2 regions of the Streptomyces sp. NPDC001568 genome follow, and region 1 is predicted to be linked to the other one. Evidence: riboswitches for the same ligand, from Rfam matches in the RefSeq annotation. Region 1 holds a riboswitch; the other holds the start of a gene.
The links. A riboswitch is a leader RNA that binds a small molecule or an ion and turns the genes downstream of it on or off. The one in region 1 is predicted to bind cobalamin.
Positions count from the first base shown of each region.

Region 2: it holds a riboswitch for cobalamin, as region 1 does, so the genes downstream of both, ACFY0I_RS02665 (ribonucleoside-diphosphate reductase subunit alpha) here and ACFY0I_RS27685 (energy-coupling factor ABC transporter permease) in region 1, are expected to answer to the same signal.

Region 1 covers NZ_JBIAVF010000016.1:85,010-89,739, forward strand. Annotated here, with positions in the region: gene ACFY0I_RS27665 (hypothetical protein) at 1-1, shown strand, start outside; gene ACFY0I_RS27670 (SsgA family sporulation/cell division regulator) at 51-464, shown strand; gene ACFY0I_RS27675 (hypothetical protein) at 609-1,136, shown strand; gene ACFY0I_RS27680 (flavodoxin family protein) at 1,239-1,991, opposite strand; cobalamin riboswitch at 2,058-2,254, shown strand; gene ACFY0I_RS27685 (energy-coupling factor ABC transporter permease) at 2,283-2,981, shown strand; gene ACFY0I_RS27690 (energy-coupling factor ABC transporter substrate-binding protein) at 2,978-3,367, shown strand; gene cbiQ (cobalt ECF transporter T component CbiQ) at 3,372-4,121, shown strand; gene ACFY0I_RS27700 (energy-coupling factor ABC transporter ATP-binding protein) at 4,118-4,730, shown strand, end outside.
Region 2 covers NZ_JBIAVF010000001.1:559,623-564,352, forward strand. Annotated here, with positions in the region: gene ACFY0I_RS02665 (ribonucleoside-diphosphate reductase subunit alpha) at 1-2,110, opposite strand, end outside; cobalamin riboswitch at 2,273-2,404, opposite strand; gene ACFY0I_RS02670 (GNAT family N-acetyltransferase) at 2,449-2,961, opposite strand; gene ACFY0I_RS02675 (CstA-like transporter-associated (seleno)protein) at 3,054-3,251, opposite strand; gene ACFY0I_RS02680 (carbon starvation CstA family protein) at 3,266-4,730, opposite strand, start outside.

The DNA of each region.
Region 1 (4,730 bases):
GCGTGCCGGAAGGGCCCCGGAAGACCCCGTTCGAGAGGAAGGCTCACCCGTTGGACACCGTCGTCACCGAGCACCGCGTCCTGCCGCTCCGGCTGGAGGCGGCTCCCGTGTCCGTCCCCCTCCAGGGAGTCTTCGTGTACCGCACGGACCGGCCGTACGAGCTGGCCGTGGACTTCCGCGGCGCGGGGGTCCACCTGGCGCGCTGGGTCTTCTCCCGGGAGCTGCTGCTCGACGGGGAGGCCACCGCGACGGGCGAGGGGGACATACAGGTGTGGCCCCGTCGGCAGCGTTCGGAGCCGCGGGTCTTCCTCGCCTTCAGCAACGGCCTGCAGAACTGCGTGGTCTCCGCCCGCGCCAAGGACGTCCGCGAGCTGTGTCGCCGGATGACCGTCCTGGTCCCGCGCGGTCAGGAGCGCCGCCACTACGACCTCGACGCCGAGGTGAGCGCCCTGCTGGCGCACTGACCGGCCGCCCGGTGCGCCGCGCGGCCGGGGGGGGCGCCGGAGCGGGCGGAAACGGGGCGGCGCGGGCGTGCAACCGTGGGCGCCCCTCGGGTGTCCTACCCGATGACAACCCTGTCCCCGTCTCTGAAGAATCGGGGGGACGTCATGCGTCACCTGCTTCGCCCTCGTCGTCGGCGGATCGTGGCCCTGGCCACGGGCGCGCTGCTCACCGCCGGACTCGCACTCGCCGGTCCGGCCACCGCCGCCTCCGCCGCCGCTTCCACCACCAGGACCCAGACTCCGCTCGTCGTGAACGCCCGCTGGGGCGGTCACTGCACCTTCGACCGGATCGTGATCGACCTCCAGGGCTACGTCCCGACGGTCAACGTCAGTCCCGTTTCCAAGCTGGTCTACGACGGGTCGGGCAAGCCCGTCCCGCTGGCCGGGAAGTACTTCCTGGAGATCCGCCTGAACCCGGCCGCGGGCCACGACGACGCCGGCCAGAACGTCTACCAGGGCCCCCGGCTGCAGAAGATCTACCTGCCCAAGCTGAAGGGCATCGCCATGACCGGCGACTACGAGGGGTACGTGACCTTCGGCGCCGCCTTCGACACCAAGCCGGCCTACGGCGTCACCGTCCTGCACAACCCGGAACGGGTCGTGGTGGACGTCTCGCACCCCAACGTGTGCTGACCTGACGGGACCCGCGCGCGGTCGGGGGCCCGGGGTGTCGCACACCCCGGGCCCCCTGTCGTCACCGGTCGGGGTCGGCCCACCGGTCCGCCTCCGGACGGCTCAGCGGTGCTCGGGGTTGGGGAAGTCGAGGCGACAGCCCGCGTCCCACTCGGAGCGCTGGTTGCCGTGCGCGGGGAAACCGCCGGCGCGCTTGATGAGCGCGGCCAGGTGCATGAGGTTCCAGGACATGAAGGCCGTGTTGCGGTTGGTGAAGTCGTTCTCGGGGCCGCCCGAACCCGGGTCCAGGTAGGAGGGTCCCGGCCCGGCCTCGCCGATCCAACCGGCGTCGGCCTGCGGCGGGACGGCGTAGCCGAGGTGCTGGAGGCTGTAGAGGACGTTCATGGCGCAGTGTTTGACGCCGTCCTCGTTGCCGGTGATCAGGGCTCCGCCGACGCGCCCGTAGTAGGCGTACTGGCCCCGTTCGTTGAGGATCGAGGAGCAGGCGTAGAGCCGCTCGATCACCTGCTTCATGACGGAGCTGTTGTCGCCCAGCCAGATCGGGCCGCAGAGCACGAGGATGTCGGCGTCCATGATCCGGCTGTACAGGACCGGCCACTGGTCGCTCTCCCACCCGTGCTCGGTCATGTCCGGCCAGACCCCGGTGGCGATGTCGTGGTCGACGGCCCGGATCAGGGACGTACGGGCGCCGGCGGCCTCCATGACGGCGCGGCTGCGCGCGATGAGGCCCTCGGTGTTGCTGGGTTCGGGCGAGCGTTTGAGGGTGCAGTTCACGTAGACGGCGGAGAGGTCCGAGTAGTCGAAGGAGTCGTCAGCCACTCCCCCACGCTGGCCCGGCCGGGCCCCGGGCGCCATCGGGCCGCACCCACCCGGGTCACCGCCCGCCGGCGGGGCCGGGTTGTTGCCGGTCCGCGCGGCCGACTACTGTCAGCGGGCCTTGGTGTTCGGGAAACCGGTGGAAAACCGGTGCGGCCCTCGCCACTGTGATCGGGAAGTCCGGCTCCATTCCTGCGGGAAGCCACTGGGTTCCGCGCGGGAGACCGCACGGCCCCGGGAAGGCGGAGTCAGGGCATCAGTACCCGTGAGCCAGGAGACCGGCCGGGGCACGTCGTCCATCCACGAGGTGCTGGAGAGGTCTCCCTACTCATGCATATAGCCGAGGGGTTCCTGCCCCCTTTGCACGCGGTCGCCTGGGGCGCCGCATCCGCTCCCTTCGTCGTCCACGGTGTGCGCGCCCTCACCCGCGAGGTGAAGGCCAATCCCGAGAGCACCCTGCTGCTCGGGGCGTCCGGAGCGTTCACATTCGTCCTTTCCGCCCTGAAGATCCCTTCGGTGACGGGCAGTTGCTCGCACCCCACCGGCACCGGGCTGGGAGCGATCCTGTTCCGGCCGCCGATCATGGCGGTCCTCGGCACGATCACCCTGCTGTTCCAGGCCCTGCTGCTGGCGCACGGCGGGCTCACCACGCTCGGCGCCAACGTCTTCTCGATGGCCATCGCCGGACCCTGGGCGGGCTACGGGGTCTACCGACTGCTGAAGAGGTTCGACGTGCCGCTGATGGTGACCGTCTTCTTCGGCGCCTTCTTCGCCGACCTCGTCACCTACTGCGTGACCTCCGTCCAGCTGGCGCTGGCCTTCCCGGACCCCGCGAGCGGGTTCGTCGGCGCGCTGGAGAAGTTCGCGGGCATCTTCGCCCTCACCCAGATCCCGCTCGCGGTCAGCGAGGGCCTGCTGACGGTCCTCGTGGTGCGGCTGCTGATGCAGTCGAGCAAGTCCGACCTGGTGCGCCTGGGCGTCGCCCGGCTGACCGGTACCAAGTCGAAGCAGGAGGCGGCGGCGCGATGACCAGGAACGCGAAGATCAACACCCTGCTGCTGCTCCTGGTGGCGGCGCTGGCCGTGCTCCCGCTCGCGCTGGGGCTCGGGGACGGCAAGGAGGAGCCGTTCGCCGGCGCCGACGCGCAGGCCGAGGCGGCCATCACCGAGCTGAAGCCGGACTACGAGCCCTGGTTCTCCCCCCTGTACGAACCCCCGTCGGGCGAGATCGAGTCGGCCCTGTTCGCCCTCCAGGCGGCGCTGGGCGCGGGCGTGCTCGCGTACTACTTCGGCGTGCGCAAGGGGCGCCGGCAGGGCGCGGCGCTCGCGGCCGCCGAGGCCGACGGCGCTGCCGGGACGGGCGTCGGGACCGGCGGCGACGCGGGTACGGCCCCCGCGGCCGGCGCGGAGCGCTAGCGCGGTGCTGCCGATCGACGTCGCGGCGCACGGCAGCCGCTGGCGGCGGCGCCATCCGCTGGAGAAGGCCCTGCTGGGGCTGGGGCTGACGGTCACCGCCGTGTGCCTGCCGCCCTGGCCCGGCGGGCCGCTGGTCGCCGCGGCGACCCTGGCGGTGCTGCTCGGCCCCGCCGGGGTCGCCGGCCGGCAGTTGTGGCGGGCCTTCCGGGTGCCGCTCGGGTTCTGCTGCACGGGGGCGCTGCCGCTGCTGGTGTCCCTGGGCGGGCCGGCGGGATTCGTCTCGCTCGCCCCCGACGGGCCCCGGCACGCCGCCGAGCTGCTCCTGCGCACCTCGGCGGCCTCGCTCGGGGTGCTGCTGTTCGCCTTCACCACCCCGGTCTCCGACGTGCTGCCCCGGCTGGTGCGGGCCGGGGTGCCGGCCCCCGTCGTGGACGTGGCCCTGGTCATGTACCGGATCGGGTTCCTGTTGCTCGACTCGATGGCCCAGGTCCGCCGGGCCCAGGCGGCCCGCCTCGGGCACACGAACCGGGCCGCGGTGTGGCGTTCGCTGGCCGGGCTCGCGGCGACCTCGTTCGTACGGGCCTTCGACCGCGCTGGCCGACTCCAGGAGGGGCTGGCCGGGCGCGGCTACGACGGCGCGCTGCGGGTGCTCGTCCCCGAGGCGGCCCTGTCCCGGCGCTTCCTGGCGGCGTCCGCCGCCCTGCTGGCCTCCCTGGTCGGCCTGACCCTCGTACTGAAGGAGCTGTATCCGTGACCCCGTTGGTGGAGCTGGTCGGCGCGGGCTACGCCTACGAGGACGGTCCCGCCGTCCTGTCCGGCGTGGACTTCGGCATCGCGCCGGGCCGCGCACTGGTCCTGCTGGGCCGCAACGGCAGCGGCAAGACCACGCTGATGCGGCTGCTCAGCGGCGGCTTGCGGCCCGGCTCGGGCGAACTGCGCCTCGACGGCGCCGTGGTGACGTACGACCGGTCGGGCCTGACCCGGCTGCGGACGTCGGTGCAGCTGGTGGTCCAGGACCCGGACGACCAGCTGTTCGCGGCCTCCGTCGAGCAGGACGTGTCGTTCGGCCCGATGAACCTGGGGCTGGCCGCGCCGGAGGTCCGCGAACGGGTCGACTCCGCACTGGCCGCCCTGGACATCACCGCGCTGCGGGACCGTCCCACGCACCTGCTCTCGTACGGCCAGCGCAAGCGCGCGGCCATCGCGGGAGCGGTCGCGATGGCCCCGCGCGTGCTGATCCTGGACGAGCCGACGGCCGGCCTGGACCCGGACGGCCAGGAACGGCTGCTGGACGTCCTGGCGGGGCTGCGGCGGGCGGGCACGACGGTGGTGATGGCCACCCACGACGTGGACCTCGCGGTCC
Region 2 (4,730 bases), on a different contig from region 1:
GCTGCGGGATCTCCCACGCCGTCCGGTACAGCTCGCGCACCTCGGCCGGGATCCAACCGAAGCCCTGCACGGAGCCGCTGGACTCGCGCAGCGCCTCGCGGGTCTGCGCGTCCCACACGCCGAGCTGCTTCAGCTCCTCCACCAGGTACGCGTTGACCTGGAGGAACTCGCCGCTGAGGGTCTCGCGCTTGAACAGGTTGGAGACCTGCGGCTCGATGCACTCGTACACGCCCGCGATCGAGGCGATCGTCGCCGTCGGCGCGATGGCGAGGAGCAGCGAGTTGCGCATGCCGGTCTTCGCGACGCGGGCGCGCAGGGCGTCCCAGCGCTCGGGCCAGTTCAGCTCGACGTCGTAGTGGTCCGGGTGCAGGACGCCGCGGGCGGTACGGGTCTTCTCCCAGGCCGGGAGCGGGCCGCTGCGCTCGGCGAGGTCGCAGGAGGCCTCGTACGCGGCCAGCATGATCCGCTCGGAGAGCTTCGTGGACAGGGCCTTCGCCTCGGGGGAGTCGAAGGGCACCTTCAGCTTGAAGAAGACGTCCTGGAGGCCCATCGCGCCCAGGCCCACCGGACGCCAGCGGGCGTTGGAGCGCCCGGCCTGCTCGGTCGGGTAGAAGTTGATGTCCACCACGCGGTCGAGGAAGGTCACGGCCGTGCGGACGGTCTCGTCCAGGCGCTCCCAATCGATCTCACCGTCCACCACGAAGGCGCCCATGTTGACCGAGCCGAGGTTGCAGACGGCCGTCTCGCCGTCGTCGGTGACCTCGATGATCTCGGTGCACAGGTTGGAGGAGTGGACGACCGAGCCAGGCTCGGCGGTCTGGTTCGCCGTGCGGTTGGAGGCGTCCTTGAAGGTCATCCAGCCCTGGCCGGTCTGCGCGAGGGTGCGCATCATCCGGCCGTACAGGTCGCGGGCGGGCATGGTCTTGCGGGCCAGACCGTCCGCCTCGGCCTTGCGGTAGGCGGCGTCGAACGCGTCGCCCCACAGGTCCACGAGCTCGGGGACGTCGGCCGGGGAGAACAGCGACCACTGGCCGTCGGAGTTCACACGGCGCATGAACTCGTCCGGCACCCAGTGGGCGAGGTTCAGGTTGTGCGTACGGCGCTGGTCCTCACCGGTGTTGTCGCGCAGCTCCAGGAACTCCTCGATGTCCGCGTGCCAGGTCTCCAGGTAGACGGCGGCGGCGCCCTTGCGCCGGCCGCCCTGGTTCACCGCGGCGACGGAGGCGTCGAGGGTCTTCAGGAACGGGACGATGCCGTTGGAGTGGCCGTTGGTGCCGCGGATCAGGGAGCCGCGGGCGCGGATGCGGGAGTACGACAGGCCGATGCCGCCGGCGTGCTTCGACAGGCGGGCGACCTGGTGGTAGCGGTCGTAGATCGAGTCCAACTCGTCGAGCGGGGAGTCCAGCAGGTAGCAGGAGGACATCTGCGGGTGCCGGGTGCCGGAGTTGAAGAGCGTGGGGGAGGACGGCAGGTAGTCGAGGCGGCTCATCAGCCGGTAGAGCGAGGCCACTTCCTCGACGGCCTGGACGCTCTCGTCCGCGGCGAGGCCGCAGGCCACGCGCAGCATGAAGTACTGAGGGGTCTCGATGACCTGGCGGGTGATCGGGTGGCGCAGCAGGTAGCGGCTGTGCAGGGTGCGCAGGCCGAAGAAGCCGAAGCGGTCGTCGGCGCCCTCGGTGAGGGCGTGCTCGACCAGGGAGTTCAGCCGGGCGGCGTGGGTCTCGACGAAATCGGCCGTGCGGTCGGCGATCAGGCCCTCGCGGTGGCCGACGGCGACGGACTCGGCGAAGGAGGTGGAGCCCTGGCCCGCGGCCTCGTCGGCGACGGCGAGGGTCAACAGCCGGGCGGCGAGCCGGGAGTACGCCGGGTCCTCGGAGATCAGACCGGCCGCGGCTTCGGTGGCCAGCCCGCGCAGTTCGGCCTCGTCGGCGACGGAGCTGCGACCCCGCAGGGCGGCGGCGGCGACCCGGCCGGGGTCGGTGTCGGGCAGATCGGCCGTGAGTTCGGTGAGGGTGCGCAGCAGTGCGGTCCCCGGGCCCTCGGGCGCGAGCGCGGCCTCGTTGGCGGACTGGGCGGACTCGGCGCGCGGTGCGGCGGGCGCGATGGTCACGGGGGGAGCTCTCCCTCACTCGGCCCGGTCTTCGACGGGGCGGGGAGAGCGGGCGCACGCGGGAAGACCACGCACCGGCCCGGACAGGGCAGGCGGTACGTGCACCGCGTGGCGTCCACCGGCCCAACCGCGAGGCCCGGACGTGTCGACACCCGGTTCGGTCGAGCCGGGCGCGCTGTCGGCAGGTCCTCGGACTTGCGGACGCACCAATGGGTGCACTTCATACCGTTGCGGGACAGTTCCGGATTCGCACCGGATTCCCCTGCGGCGACAGCAGGCATGAGCATACATGTGGGGGCGGCTCGTTGCGGTAGCCCCCACATGTTGTGTCGGGGTGGCTACTGCTCGGGTGCGTACAGCTCCAGGGCGTAGGTGATCAGGGGCACCGTGGGCAGCGGGGACCAGTCCCGCGTGGGGGTGCGGACGAAGCCCAGGCGGCCGTAGAGCCGGTGCGCGGCGGGGCTCTGCGGCTGGGTGGAGAGCACCAGCCGGGTCACTCCGGGCAGCGCCCTGGCCCGCTCGGCGCAGGCCCGTACGAGGGCCTCTCCGGCGCCCTTGCCCCGGCCGGCGGCGTCCACCGCGAGCATCCGGAACTCGGCCTCGCCGGGGCCGGCTATGTCGGCGAGCGGGCTGCCCGGAGGGGCGAACGTCACACCGCCCAGCAGCTGCCCGTCGAGCACGGCCACGAGGACCTCGCCGTGGTCGGCGCGGCCGGCGACGTCGCGCAGCACGCGCTCGTAGGAGCCGTCGGGATTCCCGTCGAGCAACCCGTCACCGAGGTAGGCCCGCGCGGTCACATCGCCCAACTCTTCGTACTCGGCGGGGAGTGCCGCCCTGATCGTCATGTCCATGCGTCGAGTGTGCGGGACGGATGGAGGGCGGGGGCGACCCGCGGACGCGGAAGGGCCCCGCCGGGGTGCGGCGGGGCCCTTCGCGCGGGCGGTCAGCAGCAGCGGAAGCCCTCGCGGGGGTCCGCCTCGCGGGCGTCGGTGCGGGCCCGCTCGAAGGCGCGCCGGGTCAGGACCCCGGCGTCCGGGTCGTGGGCCCGGGCGTGGGCGACGTAGCGGTCGTACGCCGCCTCGCCGGAGAACTCCCGTACGTAGTACCGGGCCTTCGTCAGCGCCCGGCGCAGTCCGCCCACCGCGCGCGCGGTGTTCACGCGACGGGCTCCTTGACCTTGCCGCCGCCGCTGTCGAGGCCGGCCGCCGCGAGCTCGGCCTTCTCCTCGGCCGTGGCGATGAGCCCCGCCGGCGCGACGATCTTCGACTCGGACCACGGGACCTCGGAGAGGCGGACCGACTCGGGGTGGGCGATCGCCCTGAAGCAGGTCCGGCCCGCGTCCACCAGCACGATGATGATGAGGACGGCGAACAGCACCGACAGGACGCCGTCGACCGTGGCGTTGGTGACCACGGTGTGCATCTCGTCCATGGTCTTGGCGGGCGGCAGCACCTTGTCGGCGTCGATGCCCGCCTGGTACTTGTCGCGCTGGGCGAAGAAGCCGACCTTGACGTCCTCGGAGAAGATCTTCTGGTAGCTGGCGGTGAGGGTGACGGCCACGTCCCACGCCAGCGGGACCCCGGTGACCCAGGCCCACTTCAGCCGCCCGGACTTGACCAGCAGGGTCGTGCAGACGGCCAGCGCGACCGCCGCGAGCAGCTGGTTCGCGATGCCGAACAGCGGGAACAGCTGGTTGATGCCGCCCAGCGGGTCCTTGACGCCGACCCACAGGAAGTAGCCCCAGCCACCGACGACGATGGCGCTCGCGAGCCACACGCCCGGCTTCCAGCTGACGTCCCGGAAGGACTTGTGCACGTTTCCGAGGGTGTCCTGGAGCATGAACCGGCCCACGCGGGTGCCCGCGTCGACCGTGGTCAGGATGAACAGGGCCTCGAACATGATGGCGAAGTGGTACCAGAACGCCTTCATGCCGGCGCCGCCTATGACGGCCGAGAAGATCTCCGACATTCCGAGTGCGAAGGTCGGGGCGCCACCCGTACGGGAGAGCAGGCTGGCCTCCTCCACGTCCTTCGCGGCCTGCGCGAGGGCGTCCGGGCTGATGGCGAAGCCGAAGTTGGTGACGGCGGCGGAGGCGGTCTCGACCGTGGTGCCGATGACCCCGGGGGGCGAGTTGACGGCGAAGAAGAGGCCGGGCTCGATGATGCAGGCGGCGATCACGGCCATGATGGCGACGAACGACTCGGTGAGCATCGCGCCGTAGCCGATGACCCGGACCTGGGTCTCCTTCTGGATCATCTTCGGGGTGGTGCCCGAGGCGACCAGCGAGTGGAAGCCGGACAGGGCACCGCACGCGATGGTGATGAAGACGAACGGGAACATCGAGCCGGCGAACACCGGTCCGTCGCCCCGCGCCGCGAAGTCGGTGACCGAGGGCATTTGGAGCGTCGGCATCGCGATGACCACGCCCAGCGCCATCAGGGCGATCGTGCCGACCTTCATGAAGGTGGACAGGTAGTCGCGGGGCGCGAGCAGCAACCACACCGGCAGCACCGAGGCGATGAAGCCGTACACGATCATCCAGACGACCAGCGTCTCCTTCTCCAGGGTGAAGGTGTCCGCCCAGGAGGACTCGGCGACCCAACCGCCCGCGACGATGGCG